Regions from separate parts of the Polaribacter sp. YIW18 genome, predicted to be linked through region 3. Evidence: riboswitches for the same ligand, from Rfam matches in the RefSeq annotation. Region 3 holds a riboswitch; each other region holds the start of a gene.
The links. A riboswitch is a leader RNA that binds a small molecule or an ion and turns the genes downstream of it on or off. The one in region 3 is predicted to bind S-adenosylmethionine.

Region 1: linked by a shared signal. The riboswitch ahead of AC2D6T_RS07760 (homocysteine S-methyltransferase family protein) and the one ahead of AC2D6T_RS02850 (N-formylglutamate amidohydrolase) in region 3 are both predicted to bind S-adenosylmethionine.
Region 2: linked by a shared signal. The riboswitch ahead of AC2D6T_RS07835 (O-acetylhomoserine aminocarboxypropyltransferase/cysteine synthase family protein) and the one ahead of AC2D6T_RS02850 (N-formylglutamate amidohydrolase) in region 3 are both predicted to bind S-adenosylmethionine.

Annotation. Positions count from the first base shown of each region.
Region 1 is NZ_JBXVVE010000006.1:39,449-46,821, forward strand. Features, by position in the region: gene metH (methionine synthase) at 1-1,922, opposite strand, end outside; gene AC2D6T_RS07755 (four helix bundle protein) at 2,023-2,277, opposite strand; gene AC2D6T_RS07760 (homocysteine S-methyltransferase family protein) at 2,349-3,347, opposite strand; SAM riboswitch class I at 3,397-3,524, opposite strand; gene cysM (cysteine synthase CysM) at 3,605-4,492, opposite strand; gene epsC (serine O-acetyltransferase EpsC) at 4,498-5,253, opposite strand; gene AC2D6T_RS07775 (2Fe-2S iron-sulfur cluster-binding protein) at 5,259-5,588, opposite strand; gene AC2D6T_RS07780 (NAD(P)/FAD-dependent oxidoreductase) at 5,833-6,888, opposite strand; gene AC2D6T_RS07785 (precorrin-2 dehydrogenase/sirohydrochlorin ferrochelatase family protein) at 6,944-7,373, opposite strand, start outside.
Region 2 is NZ_JBXVVE010000006.1:56,872-64,244, reverse strand. Features, by position in the region: gene AC2D6T_RS07845 (zinc-dependent metalloprotease) at 1-2,314, opposite strand, end outside; gene metK (methionine adenosyltransferase) at 2,473-3,729, opposite strand; SAM riboswitch class I at 4,102-4,226, shown strand; gene AC2D6T_RS07835 (O-acetylhomoserine aminocarboxypropyltransferase/cysteine synthase family protein) at 4,422-5,696, shown strand; gene thrA (bifunctional aspartate kinase/homoserine dehydrogenase I) at 5,755-7,373, shown strand, end outside.
Region 3 is NZ_JBXVVE010000002.1:154,722-162,094, reverse strand. Features, by position in the region: gene AC2D6T_RS02865 (IS6 family transposase) at 1-299, opposite strand, end outside; gene AC2D6T_RS02860 (hypothetical protein) at 1,168-2,205, shown strand; gene AC2D6T_RS02855 (tetratricopeptide repeat protein) at 2,202-2,726, shown strand; gene AC2D6T_RS02850 (N-formylglutamate amidohydrolase) at 2,795-3,544, opposite strand; SAM-I-IV-variant riboswitch at 3,570-3,663, opposite strand; gene AC2D6T_RS02845 (DEAD/DEAH box helicase family protein) at 3,803-7,360, shown strand; gene AC2D6T_RS02840 (endonuclease NucS domain-containing protein) at 7,357-7,373, shown strand, end outside.

The DNA.
Region 1 (7,373 bases), on a different contig from region 3:
AAAATAGCTGGGTATTTACCATGTAAATCCCAACTTCTAAAAAACGGACTCCAATCTATAAAGGGCAACAATTCTTTTAAACTTAGTTGTTCTAAGGTTTGAATTCCAAGTTCGTTTGGCTTTTTTATTTCTGTGGTTTCCCAATCTATTTTATACTTACGTTTTCTGGCAGCTTCAATGGAAATATATGATTTTTCTTTCCCACGTTTTAAAAACTTGGTTCTAAATTCGTCATAATCTTTTTTCAATTTTGCAGTATATAAATGGCTCGATTTTTTGTTTAATAAATCTCCTACAACTGTTACGGCTCTTGAGGCATCATTAACATGCACTACGGCATTTTTGTATTGTGTATCTATTTTTACTGCTGTATGTGCTTTAGAAGTAGTTGCACCACCAATTAATAGAGGAACTTCAAAATTTTGACGTTGCATTTCTTTTGCTAGATACACCATTTCATCTAAAGATGGTGTTATCAAACCACTTAAACCAATAGCATCTACTCTTTCATCTATAGCTGTTTGTATAATTTTTTCTGGTGGAACCATCACACCTAAGTCTACAATTTCGTAATTATTACAAGCCAAAACAACACTCACAATATTTTTACCAATATCATGCACATCCCCTTTCACAGTTGCCATTAAAATTTTACCAACGGGTTCTGATTTATCAGATTTTTCAGCTTCAATAAATGGATTTAGATACGCAACAGCTTTTTTCATCACTCTTGCAGATTTTACTACTTGAGGCAAAAACATTTTTCCTGCTCCAAATAAATCACCTACTACATTCATACCAATCATTAAATGACCTTCTATGACTTCGATAGGTGCCTCAGCTTCTTGTCTTGCTTGTTCTACATCTTCTATAATAAAAGCGTCAATACCTTTTACTAAGGCATGTGTAATTTTTTCTTGCAATGTATTTTCTCTCCAAGATAAATCTGCACCAGCTTCTTTTTTAGACCCTTTTACAGTTTCTGCAAAATCTAAAAGACGTTCTGTGGCATCTTCTCTTCTGTCTAAAATTACGTCTTCTACATGTTCTAATAAATCTTTTGGAATATCATCATAAACCTCTAACAAAGCAGGGTTTACAATACCCATATTCATTCCGTTTTTTATAGCATGATATAAAAACACAGAGTGCATTGCTTCACGAACACCATTATTTCCTCTAAACGAAAATGATACGTTACTTACACCACCACTTACAGAAACATTGGGTAAATTTTCTCTTACCCACTTTGTTGCTTGTATAAAATCGATTGCATTTCTTTTGTGTTCATCCATACCTGTTGCTACAGGAAAAATATTTAAATCGAAAATAATATCTTCGGATGCAAAATTTACTTTATTAACTAAAATATCATAAGAACGTTTGGCAATTTCGATGCGTCTTTGGTAATTATCTGCTTGCCCAACTTCGTCAAAAGCCATTACAATTACGGCTGCTCCATAACGTTTTATTTGAGTGGCCTCCCAAATAAATTTTTCTTCTCCTTCTTTTAAAGAAATGGAGTTTACCACACATTTTCCTTGTACCACTTGCAGTCCAGCTTCTATGATTTCCCACTTGGAACTATCAATCATTATTGGTACTCTACAAATATCTGGTTCTGCTGCAATTAAATTTAAGAAACGAACCATGGCTTGTTTTCCATCAATTAAGCCGTCATCAAAGTTAATATCGATAATTTGTGCACCACCATCTACTTGATGCCTTGCAATATCAAGAGCCTCGTCAAATTTTTCTTCTTTAATTAAACGTAAAAACTTACGAGAACCTGCGACATTTGTTCGTTCTCCAACGTTTATAAAATTGCTGTTCTCGGTTAGAACTAGTGGTTCTAATCCAGACAATTTCATGTAACGTTTTTGGTTAATAGTTATTGGTTGTTGGTTGTTGGTCTCACTCATACTTATAATTTTTTATAATAATTAATAAAACCATTTAATAATTTCTTGCATGAAATCACTTTTTCTAAAATAATTTTTAAATCTTCCTTTGACATATAATCTAAATAAAAGATAAATACAATTGTGTTTCAACTTCTTGTAAAGAATCTTTAGCGATGTATAAAAAATGAATTGTTTCTTTGTTTGAAAGTCTTCCAATGCCTTCTGCGATATTAGAAGGGACAGAAACCACAGATCTTCTAATTTGATTTGTTAATCCATATATTTCTTCTTTTGGAAATTTTTTTGTTAGAAGATATACTTTTTTTACAAGTTCTCTGGAATATTTCCAAACGTCTAAATCTCTATAATTCATATTATTAAATGGTTTTTGGTTGTAAGTTTATATTTTATGGTATTTTGGCGTCAACCAAAAACCAATAACCACTAACCAATAACTAATTTTCTAGGTTGATACTTTTTGGCAATATTTGCGATCACTTTTATATGTTCTGGAGATGTACCACAACAACCACCAATAATATTAATTAAATTTTTCTTTAAATATTCTTCTATTTGCTCGCCCATTTCTTCTGGAGTTTCATCATATTCACCAAAAGCATTTGGCAAACCTGCATTGGGATGAGCAGAAATTGCAAAGTTTGTTTTATTAGCAATTGCCTCTAAATGAGGTTGTAATAAATTGGCTCCCAAAGCACAATTAAAACCCACAGATAATAATGGTATATGGGAAACAGAAATTAAAAAAGCTTCTGCTGTTTGCCCTGATAAAGTTCTACCTGAAGCATCTGTAATGGTGCCGCTTAACATGGTTGGAACTTCTATATTTCTTTCGTCTTTTACTTCTTCTATTGCAAATAAAGCTGCTTTTGCATTTAAGGTATCAAATACAGTTTCTACTAATAATAAATCTGCTCCGCCATCTAATAAAGCTTCTACTTGTTGTTTATAAGCAATTCTTAATTCGTTAAAAGTAACCGCTCTATAACCGGGATCATTTACATCTGGAGACATGCTTGCTGTTCTATTTGTAGGCCCAATAGAACCTGCTACAAAACGTGGTTTTTGTGGTTCTTTTTTTGTAAATTCTTCTGCTACTTCTTTCGCAATTTTTGCTGATTGATAGTTTAGTTCATATACTAAATCTTCCATTTGATAATCTGCCATTGCTATGGTTGTTCCAGAAAATGTATTGGTTTCTACTATATCAGCACCAGCTTCAAAATATTTACCATGGATAGTTTTAATAGCTTCTGGTTGAGTAATAGACAACAAATCGTTGTTACCTTGCAATGGTGTTGGGTAGTCTATAAAGCGTTTTCCTCTAAAATCTTCTTCTGTAAATTTATAGGCTTGCAACATGGTACCCATTGCACCATCTAAAACTAAAATTCTTTTTTGTAATTCTTTGTAAATGTTTGACATTTTCTGATATTTTTATCAATGTATGTCATCAGGAAAGGTAATTTTTTCGCTGTTATCTGTCCCTTTTTATAGGTTACTGAAACAAGTTCAATACAGGTAGAATGTAGCACCTTTCTCAAAAGTGAGAGGTTGCCAAGGCTTCATTGGGTCTAATCCCTCTGCCTTTCATGATAACGTAAATCAATAAGATTATGAACGATAGTACAAATAAAAGGATTATTTTTTTATTTAAAGAATATTATACTTTAAAAAAATACTTATTCGAAAAGTGAAGATGATAGATAACGATCTCCTCTATCGCATACAATGGCAACTACGACACCTTTATCTAATTTTTCAGCTACTTTTATGGCTGTTGCTATAGAACCTCCACTACTCATACCTGCAAAAATACCTTCTTCTGTTGCCAATCTTTTGGTCATAGTAATAGCTTCTTGCTCACTTACTCCAATAACTTGATCTACTTTATTTTTATTAAAAATAGCAGGTAAGTATTCTTCTGGCCATTTTCTAATTCCTGGGATTTTGGCACCATCTTTAGGTTGTGCTCCTACAATGGTAATATTTTTATTTTTTTCTTTTAAAAAATCTGAAACTCCCATTATAGTTCCTGTGGTACCCATTGCAGCAACAAAATGTGTTACTTTACCTTCTGTATCTCTCCAAATTTCTGGGCCTGTAGTTTTATAATGTGCTTTAGAATTATCTGTATTATCAAACTGATTTAATCTAAAATACCCTTTTTTATATTTTAACTCTAAAGCAAAATCTATAGAACCTTCCATACCTAGTTTTTGTGGTGTTAAATGCACTTTTGCACCATAAGCACGCATGGTTTTTACTCTTTCTATAGTTGAGTTTTCGGGCATTACCAATACCATATTTACACCTAAAACTTTTGCCATTAAAGCCAAAGCAATCCCTGTGTTACCACTGGTTGCTTCTACTAAAGTATCGCCTTTTTTAATATTATTTCTTTTCAAAGCTTCAGAAATCATATTATAGGCAGCTCTATCTTTAACACTTCCTCCTGGATTGTTACCTTCTAGTTTTAGTAAAAGTGTAACTCCTTCTTTTTTAAAAATATTTTGAGCTTCCACCAAAGGTGTATTTCCTACAAAATCTATGATACTTTTTGTTTTCATGTGATTTATTTTCTTTGAAAGATTTTATTTTCTGCTTGAACTGTAACTACCGAATCTTTTGAAATTGATTCAGTTACACATACATTGGCTCCAATTACAGAGTTTTCTCCAATAACTACATCACCACCTAAAATTGTAGCATTTGCATAAATGACAACATTGTTTTCTATGGTTGGATGTCTTTTGGTAGATGCCATATTTTTTTTAACTTGGATTCCGCCTAAAGTTACCCCTTGAAAAATGGTTACATTGTTTTTTATTATTGTAGTTTCTCCGATAACAATACCAGTTGCATGATCTATAAAAAAAGATTTGCCAATTTCTGCACCTGGATGAATGTCTGTACCTGTTGTACTGTGTGCAAACTCGCTCATCATTCTAGGTAAAACAGGGATTTTTTGTTTTAATAACTGATTGCTTAATCTATACACTGCAATTGCGTAAAACCCTGGATATGCTAAATAAATTTCTTGTAAACTTTTTGCGGCTGGATCTCTATTTACAGCAGCTTGCGCATCTAAATCTAATTTTTTTCTAATTTTAGGAAATGTATTTTCAAAGGCCAACCAGGAACAGTTTTCATTATCTACCTCTAATCTCTCTAAAATTTTAAAGAATTTATTTTTAGTTTTTACAACATTCTCTTTTTGATAAACCTTATCAAACAAACAATTTAAAAGTTGTTTTGTAAAAACTTCTACAGCGTCTCTTAAACACATACTATAATTTATTACTTGAACTTTTTCTTTTATTTCTTTCATAAAACTTATGATTCTGGTGCTAACTCTACTTCTAAACCGTTAATTTCTGGGGTTATTTGAATTTGACAACCTAGTCTACTGTTATCTTCTACATGAAATGCTTCTGCTAACATCGCGTCTTCATCATCGCTAACTTCTGGTAATTTGTGGTCTGATTTCACATAACATTGGCAAGATGCACACATTGCCATTCCACCACAAATACCAATGGTCCCTTCTTCTGCCAATTCGTAAGAACGAACAACTTCCATTAAGTTCATTGCCATGTCTGTTGGTGCAACTATATCATGTGTTACGCCATTTCTATCTGTTATTTTTATATTGATGTCTTGCATCTGCCTAGTTAATAGTTTTTATAGTTAGCTATGATAACTGTTACCTTTTTGCAAAGTTACAGAAACCTAACAATATAGATTGATTATTTGTTGAAAGAAAGCAATGACTTTTAAGCAAATTTAGCCCACATTGAAATATTTCAAATATCTGTTGATATTTTTATTCTTTATTTTTAAGATTCTTTTATACGCATGTAACAAAAATAAAAAATATAGTAGAAAGCTAGAAATAGCTTCTAAAAATTTAATTGATGGCTTTTACAACTGCTTTTGGCGCTTCTTTTCTTGTTCCGTCAAAACCATCTACACCACCTACAGTAGTATATTTCATTACATATTTTTTATCTGGAAAAATACGTTTATAAGCACTTTGACACATTAGGGTTGCTTCGTGAAATCCGCAAAGAATTAACTTTAATTTTCCAGGATAGGTATTTACATCTCCTATGGCATAAATACCTGGAATATTAGTTTGATAATCTAAAGCATTATTAACTTTAATGGCATTTTTCTCGATTTCTAAACCCCAGTTTCCTATAGGACCTAGTTTTGGAGATAAGCCAAAAAGTGGAATAAAATGATCTGTATCAATCATAAAAGCGTCTTCGCCCTTTTTTTCTACAACCACACCTGATACTTTTTCTGTACCTAATATAGCTTTAACTTCTGCTGGCGTTATCAAGTTTATTTTACCTAAGTTTTTTAATTCTTGTACTTTCTCTACAGAGTCTAAAGCGCCTCTAAATTCATTTCTTCTGTGAATTAAAGTTACTTCTGAAGCAACATCTGATAAGAAGATTGCCCAATCTAAAGCAGAATCTCCTCCACCAGAAATTACGACTCTTTTATTTCTGTAAAATTCTGGTTCTTTTATAATATACTCAACTCCAAAATCTTCAAACTTTGCAATATTTTCTAACAAGGGTTTTCTTGGTTCAAAAGAACCTAAACCACCAGCAATAGCCACCACTTTTGCATGATGTTTTGTACCTTTATTTGTAGTTACAATAAAAGTACCATCTTCTTGTTTGTCTATAGTTTCTGCTCTTTCTCCTAATGTAAATCCAGGTTCAAACTGCTTGATTTGTTCTAATAGATTTTTTGTTAAATCTCCTGCTAAAATTTCTGGGTATGCAGGTATATCATAAATAGGTTTTTTAGGATAAATTTCTGAACACTGCCCACCAGGTTGTGGCAATGCATCTATTAAATGACATTTTAATTTTAATAAACCTGCTTCAAAAACGGTAAATAAACCTGTTGGTCCTGCTCCAATAATTAGGATATCTGTTTGTATCATAATTTACTTTTTTTAGAACTTTCAAATTTTAAAAAACTGAAAGGTCTCAATATTTCTATTTTTTTTCTACTAAACTTTTTGTAAACTCGTTTAACTTTTCTACTTTTTCCTCAAAATTTCCTTTGATGGTTTTTCTATATTCATTTAAATTTTTTACTAAATCGTCTATATTTTCTGGAATTACTTCTTCAAAAAACTGGCGTAATCTTTTGGCTGTTGTTGGCGATTTTCCGTTGGTAGAAATTGCCACTTTTACGTTCCCTTTGGTTACAATACCTCCCATATAAAAATCGCAAAAAGGCGGGTTATCTGCTACATTTACTAAAATACTGCGCTTTCTACAATGTTTGTAAACATTTTGATTAATGGCAGGAATATCTGTAGTTGCTACAACAATATGTTTTCCTTTTAAAAATCGCTTGCTATATTTTTTTTGAATTATTTTTACATTTCCTGTTTTAGCTAAGGTTTTTGTACCTTCTCTA
Region 2 (7,373 bases), on a different contig from region 3:
AACCACGGTTTGTACCTCTTTGGTTTTTAGCTTCGTTTAATAAGTAGTTTAATCTATCTAAATGAGCTCTTTGTAAATTTCTTCTATAAGTATCTATAGAGCGTCCAGAGTAAACTTCATTCCAAACACCTTTGCGTAAATCATTCATCATGGTAACTAATGTGTAAGCTTTTGAAGATCCATTTAAAGTTTCGTTTTCAATCATTCTAGCCATTCTACCAGCATCTAAAATGTTATTTAGGGTTCTCGCTTGTAAACCTCTAACTCTTTCTATAGAGCCAGAAAATTCTGTTTTGCTAAAAATATTTTCGTCTAACATCCAGGTAGGAGTTTTAAATAACTCATTAATTACAAATTGTAAAGCTTCTCTCTGTTTTGCTTTATCTACATGTGTATATACAGCTCCTTCTTGGTCAGATGTCTTGTAATATTCATAAACACCACCAATGTTTGCAGAAACATGCCCCATATATCTATTAAACTGACTTAATAATTGGCCATACATGGTAGATAACTCATCATAATTTTTTCCTTTTTCGGAAGTCCATTCTTCCAATCTAGGTAAAATTCTTTTTAAATTTTTAATACCATACATAGAAGCTTTCATTGCGTCATCTCCTAAATCTTCCGTTTGAGAGCTAGGGTCTACAACACCACCAGCTTGTTGGTGACCAAATCTGTACATTGGGTCTCCAGCATGTTTTAAAATCCAAGCATCTAAAATTGGTTTTTCTTCTTTAGCAGTTTTATTTAAAATAGGTCTATATCCCCAAGCAATTGCATACTTATCATACACGCCAATATTAGGCATTAAAGCTACATCTTCATCATCAGGTTGCGCTATATAATTAAAACGTGCATAATCCATAATAGAGGGTGCTGTTCCATATTTTTTTGTAAATGTTGCAGAGCGTAAAGAATCTACAGGATAAGCAACAGAACTCCCCATATTATGAGGCAATCCTAAAGTATGTCCTAATTCATGAGAAGATACAAATCGTATTAAACGTCCCATAACTTCTGTTTTAAATTCATTTCCACGTGCATCTGGGTTAATGGCTGCAGTTTGTATAAAGAACCAGTTGTGTAATAATGTCATTACATTATGGTACCAGTTTATATCAGACTCTAAAATTTCTCCAGAACGGGGATCACTTACGTGAGGTCCGTTTGCGTTTGGTATAGGAGAAGCTAAATATCTAATTACAGAATAACGTACATCTTCTGGACTATATTCTGGATCTTCTTCTTTAGTTGGTGCTCTTTTACCAACAATTGCATTTTTAAAACCTGCAGCTTCAAAAGCAACTTGCCAATCGTTTACACCTTGTATAATGTAAGGAACCCACTCTTCTGGTGTTGCTCTATCTACATAATATACAATTTGTTTTTTTGGCTCTACAAGTTCTCCTCTTTTAAACTTCTCAATATCTTCCTCTTTAACTTCTAAACGATATCTGTCTAAATAAGTAACTGTTTTACTTTTTTGAGCTTCTAAGCCATAATCAGTTTGTCCTCTTGCAAACCAACCAACTCGCTCATCAAAATATCTTCGTTTCATTGGTACTTTTGGTAATAAAACCATAGAATTACTCATTTCTAAAGTTATAGACCCTACAGCACTATTAGATGGGGCTTTGTTTGCAAGATATGTTTTTACATGTCTTACTTCTATATTTCTTGGATAGCTACTTACTCTTTCTATGTAAGAACGTGTTTTATCCATTCTTGTAGCTTGGTATCTTTTTCTGTAAAAAGAAGGAAAGCCTAAAGGTTTTACGTCTGTAGAAAATAAAGACGTCGCATCTATTACTGTTGCAGTAGAATCTTTACTAAAAGCTTTAATTGGAAAAGAAAATAAAATAGGTTCTAAATTAGAGTTTACTACCGCTTCATGCACTGGTAAAATTGTATCAGCAACTACATCATGAGATACGACTCTTAATAAGATATTTTTATTTTTTTTCTCCCAGCGTAAAACTTGTGTGTTGGTTTTACCACCACCAAAACCAATATTACTTGCAGTTTTAGCTATTCTTGTAACCATTAACATTTCTCTTCTTAAAAGAGAATCTGGTATTTCGAATAAATAATTATCGTCTTTGGTATGTACTTTAAACAGACCCTCGTCTGTTTTATGCTTTTTAGTTACAACTTTACTGTAAGGTTGAATGTCTCCTTTTTTAGGCTTAGGTTTAGCAGCTGTTTTTGGGGCTTCTTTTTTCTTTTTCTTCCAGAATTGAGCAGCAGTTTCTGTTGAAAAACCGAATACAAAAGCAACTAAAAGAAGTTTGATTAGGACTTTTTTGGTCATTATAAATTTGATTTAAATTAGTATACCCGAAGTTAGGTAAACTGATTAGGATGCATTCTTAAATTTTTGTTAAAGAGATTTGCTTTTTTTTGTTAAAATTCAACACAAAAAAAGCCTTTAGAATGAACTCTAAAGGCTTTAAATAAAGGTTTTATTTTTTAAAGATTAAATGTTTGTTTAATCTTTTCTACATAATCTAATTTTTCCCAGGTAAAGGTTTCTACTTCTTCAGAAACAGTTTCTCCCATTGGATTTGTAAACGTAACTGTTTTAATTTCAGGAGTTCTTCCCATGTGTCCATAAGCTGCAGTTTCTGAGTAAATAGGTGTTCTTAATTTTAAACGTTGTTCTATAAAATAAGGACGCATATCAAAAATACCTGCTACTTTTTTACTAATTTCTCCATCAGTTAAATCTACGTTCGATGTTCCGTAAGTTTCTACATTAATACTTGTTGGTTTTGCTACTCCAATAGCATAAGAAACTTGTACTAAAACCTCTTTACAAAGACCTGCTGCAACTAAGTTTTTAGCAATATGTCTTGTTGCGTATGCTCCAGACCTATCCACTTTACTTGGGTCTTTTCCAGAAAAAGCACCTCCACCATGTGCACCTTTACCACCATAAGTATCAACAATAATTTTTCTTCCTGTTAAACCAGTGTCTCCATGAGGCCCTCCAATTACAAAAACACCAGTTGGGTTTATATGGTAGGTAATATTATCTGTAAATAATTTTTGAATGTGATTTGGTAGTTTTGCAACCACTCTCGGAATTAAAATTTCTACGATATCTTTTTTGATTTTTGCTAACATGACATCATCAGATTTATCAAAATCATCATGTTGTGTAGAAATAACAATAGCGTCTATTCTTTGAGGTTTATTGTCATCAGAATACTCAATAGTTACTTGGCTTTTTGCGTCTGGTCTTAAATAAGTAATATCATTATTTTCTCTTCTTAAAGCAGCCAATTCTTTAAGTAATCTATGAGATAATTCTAACGCCAAAGGCATGTAATTTTCTGTCTCATCTGTTGCATAACCAAACATCATACCTTGGTCTCCTGCACCTTGTTCTTCTGGGCTAGATCTATCTACACCTTGGTTAATATCTGGAGATTGTTCGTGTATGGCAGATAAAACCCCACACGAATTTCCATCAAACATATATTCTCCCTTGGTATAACCAATTTTATTAATTACGTCTCTAGCAATTTGTTGAACATCTAAATAAGTTTTAGATTTGACTTCACCAGCCAAAACAACTTGTCCTGTTGTAACCATGGTTTCGCAAGCAACTTTACTACTTTTATCAAAAGCTAAAAAATTATCTATTAATGCATCAGAAATTTGATCTGCAACTTTATCTGGGTGTCCTTCAGAAACACTTTCTGAGGTAAATAAATATGACATAATATTGTTTTTTTATTTAAAATAATTTAAATGAAAAATAAATTTTGATTGCAAGGTCGCTAAAAGAAGTAGGGATTTACTGCTTTAGCATTTTTTTAATGAGGTTGCAATCAGTTCAAATTTTTCCTCTAAGTTTGGTGCAAAGCTACATTATAAAAATATAATTGAACATAATTTTACAATAATTTTTTTTGATAGTATCATTAATTAAACAATATTAGGCTCTTTATACTTTTCTTTTTAAAGAATGATGAATTTTTTGAGCTTTTAATTAAAGAATCTGTATTAAAATTAAAAAAACTACTTTTTAATTTGGATATTAAATTTTTCTAAACATATATTTGCATTCACAAAGTTCAATAACTTATTGAAATGTTATCAAGAAAGGTGGAGGGATTAGACCCTTTGAAGCCTTAGCAACCCTTTTCAAGAGGAAAAGAAGGTGCTAAATTCTACTTAGTTTCAGATTCATTTATCAGAAATTAGATAGATAACCCAAAACAATTGCACGTTCGTGTAATTGAATAATTCTTAATAACATTTTTCTAGTAAGTACATCAGCAAAAAAAAGAATCTGATGCATTTGACTTTTGGTTTAATCAGAAATTGATTCACAATTTAAAAATTGTGTTTCTTTTAAAAACTGTTCCTGAACAGACAGGAATTTAAATTAACTCAAAAAAAATAGAAAAATGAGTACACAAAAATTAGCAACCAATGCGTTGCACGCAGGACATGATGTAGCAGCCAATGGAGGTACAAGAGCAGTGCCAATTTACCAAACATCATCGTATGTTTTTAACAATTCAGAACATGCAGCAAATCTTTTTTCGCTACAAGAATTAGGGTTTATTTACACAAGGTTAAACAACCCAACCAATCAAATTTTGCAAGATCGTTTAGCGGCTGTAGAAGGTGGTATTGGAGCTGTAGTTTTTGCTTCTGGTACAGCGGCCATTTCAACTGGTTTGCTAACCTTGTTAAAAGCTGGAGATCATATTGTGGCTTCTAGTAGTTTATATGGTGGAACTTACAATCTTTTAAGCGTTACATTACCAAGATTTGGTATTACAACTACTTTTGTAGATGCTTCAAACCCTGAAAGTTTTGAAACTGCTGTTCAAGATAATACAAGAGCCTTTTTTGTAGAATCTTTAGGAAATCCTAAATTAGATGTATTAGATCTAGAAGCAATTTCTATACAAGCAAAAAAAGCAGAAGTTCCTTTTATAGTTGATAATACAGTAGCAACACCAGCTTTATTAAACCCAATCAAACACGGTGCAAATATCGTAATTCATTCACTTACAAAATATATTGGTGGTCAAGGAACATCTTTAGGAGGCGCAATTATAGATGCTGGAACTTTTAACTGGGCTAATGGTAAATTCCCTGAGTTTACAGAACCATCTGCAGGATATCATGGATTAAAATATCATGATGTTTTAGGAGCAGCATCTTATACTTTTAAATTAATTTTAGAAGGTTTACGTGATTTTGGTGGAGCTTTAAGTCCAACAAATGCATTTAATATTATTCAAGGTTTGGAAACATTGCCTGTTAGAATTCAAAAACATTCAGAAAATGCACTAGAATTGGCAAAATGGTTAGAACAACAAGAGGAAGTTGCTTGGGTAAACTATCCTGGTTTAGAGAGTAATAAATACAATGCCTTAGCTAAAAAATACTTACCAAAAGGGCAAAGTGGAATTGTAACTTTTGGACCAAAAAAAGGTTTTGAAGCTGCAAAAACAATTGCAGATAAAACTAAAATATTCTCTTTATTGGCAAATATTGGCGATACAAAATCGTTAATTATTCATCCAGCAAGTACAACACATCAACAATTAGATGAGGCAGCTCAAGAAAGTGCAGGTGTGTCTCAAGATTTAATTAGATTGTCTGTTGGTATTGAGGATTTAGAAGATTTAAAAGCAGATTTAAAAGCCGCTTTTTCAGAAATATAATTAGAAAAAAAACGAATTTCACAGGTTTTTAAAACCTGTGAAATTTTATACTTTAAATTTGGAATATCCATTACAACATATCAAAATTAAAAATTTTACCACAGAATTGGGGACTAAAATTCCTGAGTTGAATTTAAGTTACCAAATTTTTGGTCAAGATTTAGGTACAGCACCGGTGGTTTTAATCAATCATGCATTAACAGGAAACAGTGATGTTGCTGGCAAAAATGGTTGGTGGATTGATATTGTAGGAAAAGAAAAAGCCATAAATACAGAGGTTTACAGTATTTTATCTTTCAATATTCCTGGAAATGGTTTCGATGGTTTTTTAATTGAAAATTATAAAGATTTTATAGCCAGAGATGTTGCTAGAATTTTTATTGAAGGATTAAAAAAACTTAAAATAAATAAATTATTTGCATTAATTGGTGGTTCTTTAGGTGGTGGAATTGCTTGGGAAATGGTTGCTTTAAATAATAAATTAACGCAACATTTTTTACCCATTGCCACAGACTGGAAATCTACAGATTGGTTAATTGCCAATTGTCAAATACAAGAGCAATTTTTGGTAAATTCTAGTAACCCTGTGCACGATGCAAGAATGCATGCGATGTTGTGTTACAGAACACCAGAATCTTTTAAAGAGCGTTTTCATCGAACTAAAAAAGAAAATTCAGATATTTTTAATGTGGAGAGTTGGTTGTTGCATCATGGCAAAAAGTTGCAAGAACGTTACCAATTATCTTCTTATAAGTTGATGAATCAATTGCTAAAAAGTATTGATGTTACTCAAAATGAAGAAAAAAACAGCAGTCTTTTAGATAAAGTTGAAGCAAATATTCACATTATAGGTGTAGATTCAGATTTATTTTTTACAGCCGAAGAAAACAGAGAAACCCATAAAAAGTTAGCATTAACAAAAGAAAATGTTACCTATAACGAAATAAATTCTGTACATGGTCATGATGCATTTTTAATCGAATATGATCAACTACAGAAAATAATAGAACCTATATTCAATAAAGATTATAGTGCAAAAAAGATGAAAGTAATAAAGTTTGGTGGCAAATCTTTAGCCAACGGAAAAGGATTGCAAAACACCATAGAAATTATTTTAGACAAACATAAAAAAGGCGAAAAGTTTACGGTAGTTGTTTCTGCTAGAGGAACTACAACCAACGATTTGGAGGCTATTTTAGAAAAAGCGGCTAAAAAAGAAGCGTATAAAACAACTTTAGATGCTTTAAAAGCTTATCAACAAGAACCAAGTAAAAAAGTAGATTTTAGTAAAGAATTTAAAACCTTAGAAACTATTTTCGAGGGTGTTTCTTTATTAGGAGATTATAGTAATAAAATTAAAGATGAAGTTTTAGCACAAGGCGAATTATTATCAACAAAATTAGTTGCTAGTTTACTTGAAGAAAAGGGTGTTGTAGCAAAATTTGCAGATACCAGAAATTTAATTATTACCGATGAAAACTTTGGTAATGCACAACCTATTCATGCCTTATCTTCAGAAAATATAATTGCATATTTTAACGAAAATACTAAACCTGTACACATTCTTTCAGGTTTTATTGCATCTAATGAAAAAGGAGAAACCACAACTTTAGGAAGAAATGGCAGCAATTATACTGCTGCTTTAATTGCCAATTATTTAGATGCAGATGAGTTACA
Region 3 (7,373 bases):
AAGTCTACAGTATTCCCTTCTTTATCAACTGCTCTGTATAAATATCTCCACTCACCCTTTACCTTAATATAGGTTTCATCTAGTCTCCACCTTTTCCCAACTAATTTTTTTCTCTTTTTGAATTGTTGTTCTAAAAGAGGTGTGAATTTGAATACCCAGCGTTGAATAGTAGCATGATCCACTTTGACTCCTCGGATAGATAAAAGTTCTTCTACATCTCTATAGCTAAGACTAAACCTTAATTTGAAGTAAACAGCTTGTAATATGATTGCTTTAGGAAAACAGTGACCTTTGAACATCTTTTTTGTTGTAAATTTAAAAAATTTGATTTTTCCTTACATTAGCTGCGACAGAACCGATGTAAAATAAATTACCTCATTAAAACTGATACTAAATATTCATAATCAGTCATTTCAAAATAAACTTACTCAATTTTGGAATAAAGAAACAGAGGTTATTAGTTCTTGGAAGAAAACACCTAAACGATTTGAATCAATCTTTGTTACACTATAACTAAACTTAGGCTTTATAAAAACGGTAAAATTTTTAGTGTGACATTTGTTAAAAAAAAAATAAATGCGGAAAATCACTTAATTTAAATACGGAAAACCGAAACCTATAAAAAAAAACGTATTTTAGCCAGTAAAATAAATTAAAATGAAAAAAAAAATATGAGCAATTAGCGGATGTTAAATTTAAGCTTAGAGAAAGTTTATGTAAGCTCCTAGATGCTGTAAAAGAAAATGAAGGTAAAGAATTAAAAAAATATCTTTTAAGAGATATTGAAATGAAAGTTAGAGAAATAGAATATCACTAGCAAAGTTAAATATATTTAGAGGCTTGTATCTTTTCATTGAGAATAAGTTACTAAAAACTTAAATCATGTTGTTCGGAATATACAGAAAAAAAACCATAAACGGAGTATGCAAAATTTCAAAAAAAAAAAAAAAAAAATTAAATATTTTAAAACCTTATTAATTGTAATCGGACTTTAATCACTACACAAACATTTTCACAGAACTATACATACAAGCGAGATGCTTTTGACAAACAAAAAATAAATATCCTAGACAGTTATGGTAATGAAGTTGGTTATTATAAAGTAGATGCATTTGATAACAAAAAAATTTTACTAATAAGAGTGCTAAACTTATAAAACAAAATTTTATGTTTATAAAACAAAACTTTAAATTCGTTTTTTTAATCTTTCTTTTTATTTCAAATATTCAAGCACAAGATTTTTACTTAGACGGATCAACAGATTCAAAATCTATTTATAAAATTATTGACCCTAAGTGGTTAAGTATCTCACAGTCTGAAGCAAATTCTTTTTTAATTAATTCTGGTTTCAAAAATATTTCAGTTCAAAAAAATGCAGAGTATACTTCTTATACTGGAAGCTTTAATGAAAGTAAAAAATATACTTTTTATAGAACCTTAATGTTTAAAAATTTTCAGTGTGCTGCATATACAGATGAAGTTGTTATGGTAAGAGAGTGTGCAGAATGCATGACAAGTAAAATCTTAGCAAACAATAGCTATAACATTCAAATGAAAAAAAGTGCTTCCTCTTTTGACAAGGAACAAAAACAACTTTTTATAAATGAAATAAAAAAAAGTTTTAAAAAAGACGGAATAACTGACTTTATTGAAATTTTCAATTATCAAGATAATTTTAATATAACAAAGAATATAAATAAAAATAGTTATCATATTGTTAGACATGCGTCTTTAGAAAAGATATTAAATTCAAACGCATATAAAATGACAGTAACAAAATCAATTATTTCAAATGTTACAGGAGTAATAGTTGGTGAAAGATCTTTAGATAAAATAAATACTTTTGATCTACCTGAAATGGTTAGGTTATTTCTTGAGGATTGTAAAGATCATGGGATTGAATTAAAGCAATCAAACATAGTTGCTGAGTTTAAAGAGTTAGAAGAAAATATATTAGGACTGAGTTATGGGAGGAACGATGATAAACTAATAAAAGTTTATGTAGATCCAGTAAAATGGTCTAACGCATCAAAACCAAAAAAATGGTACCTAATATATCACGAATTAGGTCACGATGTATTAAATCTTTCTCATGGTAATGGGGGAAAAATGATGTTTAATTTTATAGATAGATCATATTCATGGGAAGAATTTAATAATGATAAAGAAATAATGTTTAAATTTTATAACAAATACTACAAATGAGAATATTTACATTCATTATTATATCGGTTTTCTCTCATACCTATTTATACTGTCAATCGGACTCTTTAGAAGATATTGTGAAAGCTGGACATTATGTTAAATTGGGTCTAAAACAAGCTAGCCAAGGAAGTCATAAAAATGCAATCTTAACATTAAGCCAAGCACTTAAAATAAGACCTAATGATAAAATTATATTATATGCTAGAGGTAACTCTTACATGCAAACTTATGATTATAAAAATGCTATAAATGATTTTAGTAAATCTATTGAAATAGATCCATCCTTTGAAGATGCATATTTTAATAGAGCTTTAGTTTACACAAATTTAAAAAATCATAGAAAAGCGATAAAAGATTTTTCCAAAGTTATAGAGTTAAATCCAGAAGATTCCGAATCTTATTACAAAAGAGGTGTTAATTTTGGTTTTTTAGGAGATACTACTTTAGCTTGTTATGATATAGAAAAAGCGAAGTCATTAGGGTATATAATACCTGAATCAATTTCAGCCATTTGTAAATAATAATTTTTAGTCTTAACTGCACCTAAAAACAAATTAAAAAAAATATAATTATTATTTTATTATTTTCCTTAATATGTATAGATTTTAGTTTTCTTTAATAATTTTAAGTATTCTTGAACTACTTCTTTAATTTTTTCATAACCATCTGACTTTTCTGTTCCTGATAGGTATAGCTTTCTATTCACCTCTAGCATTATAGACTGTACCATTTCATATTTTTTATAGTATTCCATTGGAACTATAGTTCCACTATAAGGCTCGTCAATACCCAAACTATACCCTAGTTCCTCAAAGTATCTCTTAGATAACTCAATAAGCTTCTTTGGGGTGTGGAAACCGTCTGTTCCAATATTAAAGTCAGGTCTAAAAGAGGACTTGTTAACAGCGCAATTAAATGATTCTTCAGGGAATGAATGACAGTCCACAATCAAACACTCCCCCTTGGCTTCGAGGCTTGATTTAACAAGGTTTAAGAGCTTTTCGTGGTGCTTTCTATAATAGTCTTGGAGTATTGTTTTACGTAGTTCTGGAGTTACTGTACGAAGCGTATCGCCATTGTCAAACTTCTCATAAAGAGCTCCCATACCAAACTTCGCCATTTCCTCTTGGCTATCGTCTTCAAAGCGTTCTACATCGCAGAATATTCTAGAGAATGGTGTTATAACCTTATCATCAGTCTCGGTTCCAAATAGGTCGTCTGTATACCAGTCAGTTAATTTCCCAATCTCTTTGGTAATTTTTTGTTTGTCATCGACATATCCATCAAAGAATGGGATAGCGGTTGATGAGTGTGGAATGTGTAGTATTAATTTTCTCATACAAATAGTTTTATTTGTACTTTGATAAAGACGTTTATTGTGACGTAATGTCCGTATTGTCTTACCACCGTGGAGACTTCTCTCGGTTGGTACCTATTTTTAGGTTCAAAATACGGTTAAAATTACTTATTTTAATTGTAATTGAGATACTTCATTTTAATTTATCTTAAATTAAATTTAATTTTTAATGAAAATCTACTTGTATAACATTGTTGTTATATTTTTTTTATATTTGATTTGAAATGAAAAAGAATTTAAATGCCTCAATCACAAAAAACATTAGAATTTCTTCAAAAACTTAAGGATAAAGGTCATTGGAATGATGACTATGATTATTCTGAGGTTGAGTATAAAAATGCTCACACTAATATCAAAATAATTTGCAATAAACACGGAGTTTTTTCTCCGAAACCAATGAGTTTAATAAAAGGTTCAAAATGTTTAAAATGTAGTATTAATGATAGAAAAGGTAAATCAAAATACTCTTCAAATGAAATAGTTGAAAAATTCAAAGAAATACATAATAACTTATATGATTATTCAAAAGTAGTATATAAGACAACCCATTCAAAAGTCAAAATAATTTGCAAGGAACACGGTGTCTTTGAACAATCACCAAAGTCTCATTTACGGGGTAGTGGTTGCCCTAATTGCCATGGCTCAGTAAATTACAACACAACCTCCTTTTTGAACACCCTCAAGAGTAAAGGTTATTGGAACGATGATTACGACTACACTGAAGTCATTTATGTTAACGCAAAGACGCCTGTAATTCTATTTAATAAATTAACAAGAACACGTCACAAAGTTAATTCATTTTCATTATTAAATAAAAATTCAAAATGTGTCATTCAAAATGCTATTGATAAAACAGACTTTTTTATAAAATCTTCAAAATTAATTCATGGTGATATTTATGATTATTCATCAACAAAATATGTTCCGGGTAAAAAAGTTAAAATAGGATGTGCTAAGCATGGTGTTTTTGAACAAGCACCAAGCAAACATCTTAATGGTTCTGGTTGTAATTCATGCGGAAATGAATCCATAGGAAACAAATTAAGAAGTACTGATGAAGAAGTTATTCAAAAATTTAAAATTATTCATAGTGATTTATACGATTACTCATTAGTAAAATATTCAAATACTCATGAAAATGTTAGTATAGTTTGCAAAATTCATGGTGTTTTTGAACAATCACCTGGTAGTCATTTAAGTGGCTCAGGATGCCCAACTTGTAACAGAGGTTGGAGTACTAAAAGTGTTGTTAATTTTGTTAATGACATCCAAAATGAGGACATACTAAATATGGACCCTGTAGAGCTTAATATGCTTATTGCTCAGGGTAAACTTCCAAAAGAGTTCGAGGAGTTAGTTTTTACTCTTGAGGGAACCAAAGAAAACTCTCTAAAAACACTTAAAGAAAAGTTAGGGATTGATGAAGAGGAAGAGTTAAGCGAAGATAGAACAGAAGAACTCTCAGATAAATTACTGGAGTTAACCTCAGCCTATGACGATGAGTTAAACGATGCCATCTCTGCTATAGAAGCGCCATCTATTGAAGATGTGGAATACTCTGAGCAAGAGCAAAAAAAGCGTCAAGGTCTACCAAGTATTTCTAATGAAGATATTCTTGTTTTAGATAAAGAACTAATTGGCACTTGTGATGATGAGGCAGTTGAGTTTTTTATCCAGTACAAACTTAAAAAGGTTTGGAACGAAGTTATAAATGATAAAAGAGAGGTTGACGACATAAAAGCCTTAAATGGGGGAGCAAACTCATCTAGACTTCGAGATTTATTTTTAGAGGAATATAACAAGGTAATTGCCTACACACCGCCAAAAGGTTATGCTTTTAAGTATCAACCTAACATGATGCAGAAACTCACAGTTCAGAGAGTTAAAGACTATAAGCGCTATGGGAATTGGAGTGGTACTGGTGCTGGTAAAACAATCTCATTTATAATTGCAAGTAGAGAGATAGATTCAAGGTTAACAGTTGTTATCTGTCTAAACTCAACAGTTTCCCAATTAGAGAAAGACATATTAGATGTGTATCCAGATAGCTTTGTTCATTCAAGCTTTAAGAAAGGTCAAAAGTTCGATAGGTCAAAATACAACTACCTGCTTTTAAATTACGAGAAGTTTCAACAAGGGTATACAGAAGAGATATTTCAAGATTTAAACGAGAATAACCTCATTGATTTTATTGTTTTGGATGAGGTACATAACTCCAAGCAAAGAGATAAAAACGAGAGCCTCCGGAGAGGTTCTTTAATGCGTTTAATAGGGCGTTCAGCAGAGATGAATACTAACTTTCATTTACTTGGAATGAGTGCTACACCAGTCATTAATAACCTTATTGAGGCGAAGTCATTACTTAAGCTTATTACTGGTAAAAAGTATGATGATATTAATACCAGAGGGACTATCACTAATGCTCTAAAGATATTCAATCAATTACTTCTAAATGGAATTCGTTACATACCTAAGTATGATATTATTTTAAAAGAACTTACAGCAGAAAACACATCTACACTTGATATAGATGGCACTGATTTAACGGAAAAGTTAAAAGACAATAGTAGTAAAGATTATCTGGGCTTAGAAAAAATATTGTTAGAGAGTAAGCTAACCATTTTAGGAGGCTATCTTAAACCTAAAACTATTATATACACCTATTTTACTGATAAGGACAGAATTCCAAAAAGGGTTGCTAAGTATGTGAAATCGAAAGGTTTTTCTCATGCACTCTACATAGGAGAACAAAGTACAGAAGAGAGGGAACAGAGTAAGCAAAATTTCATTGAAGGCGAGGTTGATATTTTAATAGCTTCGAGAACTATAGGAACAGGTGTTGATGGATTACAAAATGTTTGCAATAGAATGGTATTACTTACTCTTCCATGGACAGATTCAGAGTATACGCAACTAAAAGGACGTATATACAGACAAGGTAGTAAGTTTGGAGATGTTGAAATTATCATTCCACAAGTATATGTAGAGTTGGATGACAAGCGATGGTCATGGGATAAACAAAGACTAAAATTAATCAGAGAAAAGAGAACACTTGCTGATGCTGCTGTGGATGGAATAATACCCTCTAAGCATATACCATCAAGACAAAAATTATGTTCAGATTCTTTACAAGCATTAAGGTCTTGGAAAGAGAGAGTAAATGATGGTAAGGTAACATCTATAGAACGAAAAGATTTAGTTTTACCATTAAGACCAGAGATTGTTGAATACCTTAGGGCTTCTTTAGGAGACTTCTCAGAGATGAATAAATCTTGGAGTATAACAAGGTCTGAAAATACATTTAAGCGACTTAAAAATAATGAGGAGGAATGGTGGCATTACCATGATTTGTACAAGAAAAGAAGAAAAGATTGGGATGAAATTCCATATTTAGAGATAGCAAAGAAAATAAAGAAATGTCCAGAATGGATAGTTGCTGATATGGGCTGTGGAGAAAATCTATTATCAAAAGAAGTTTCTAACAAGGTACATGCCTTTGATTATGTAGCCATAGACAAGGATGTTACAGCATGTGATATAAGTTCTGTACCTCTTGCAGACCAAGAGATTAATGCTGTTGTCTTTTGCTTATCTTTAATGGGGTCTAATTATTTAGACTATATCAAAGAAGCCTTTAGAGTTACCAAACCTTATGGAAATATATTTATTTGTGAACCCAAAAAGAAGGTAGAAAAGCGTATCGAGGTATTGAAAAAAGAGATAGAATCAATAGGGTTTAAAGTTATAGAGGTAACAACGAGCTCACAATTCGTATATATACACGGAATAAAATTATGAAATATTATAGAAT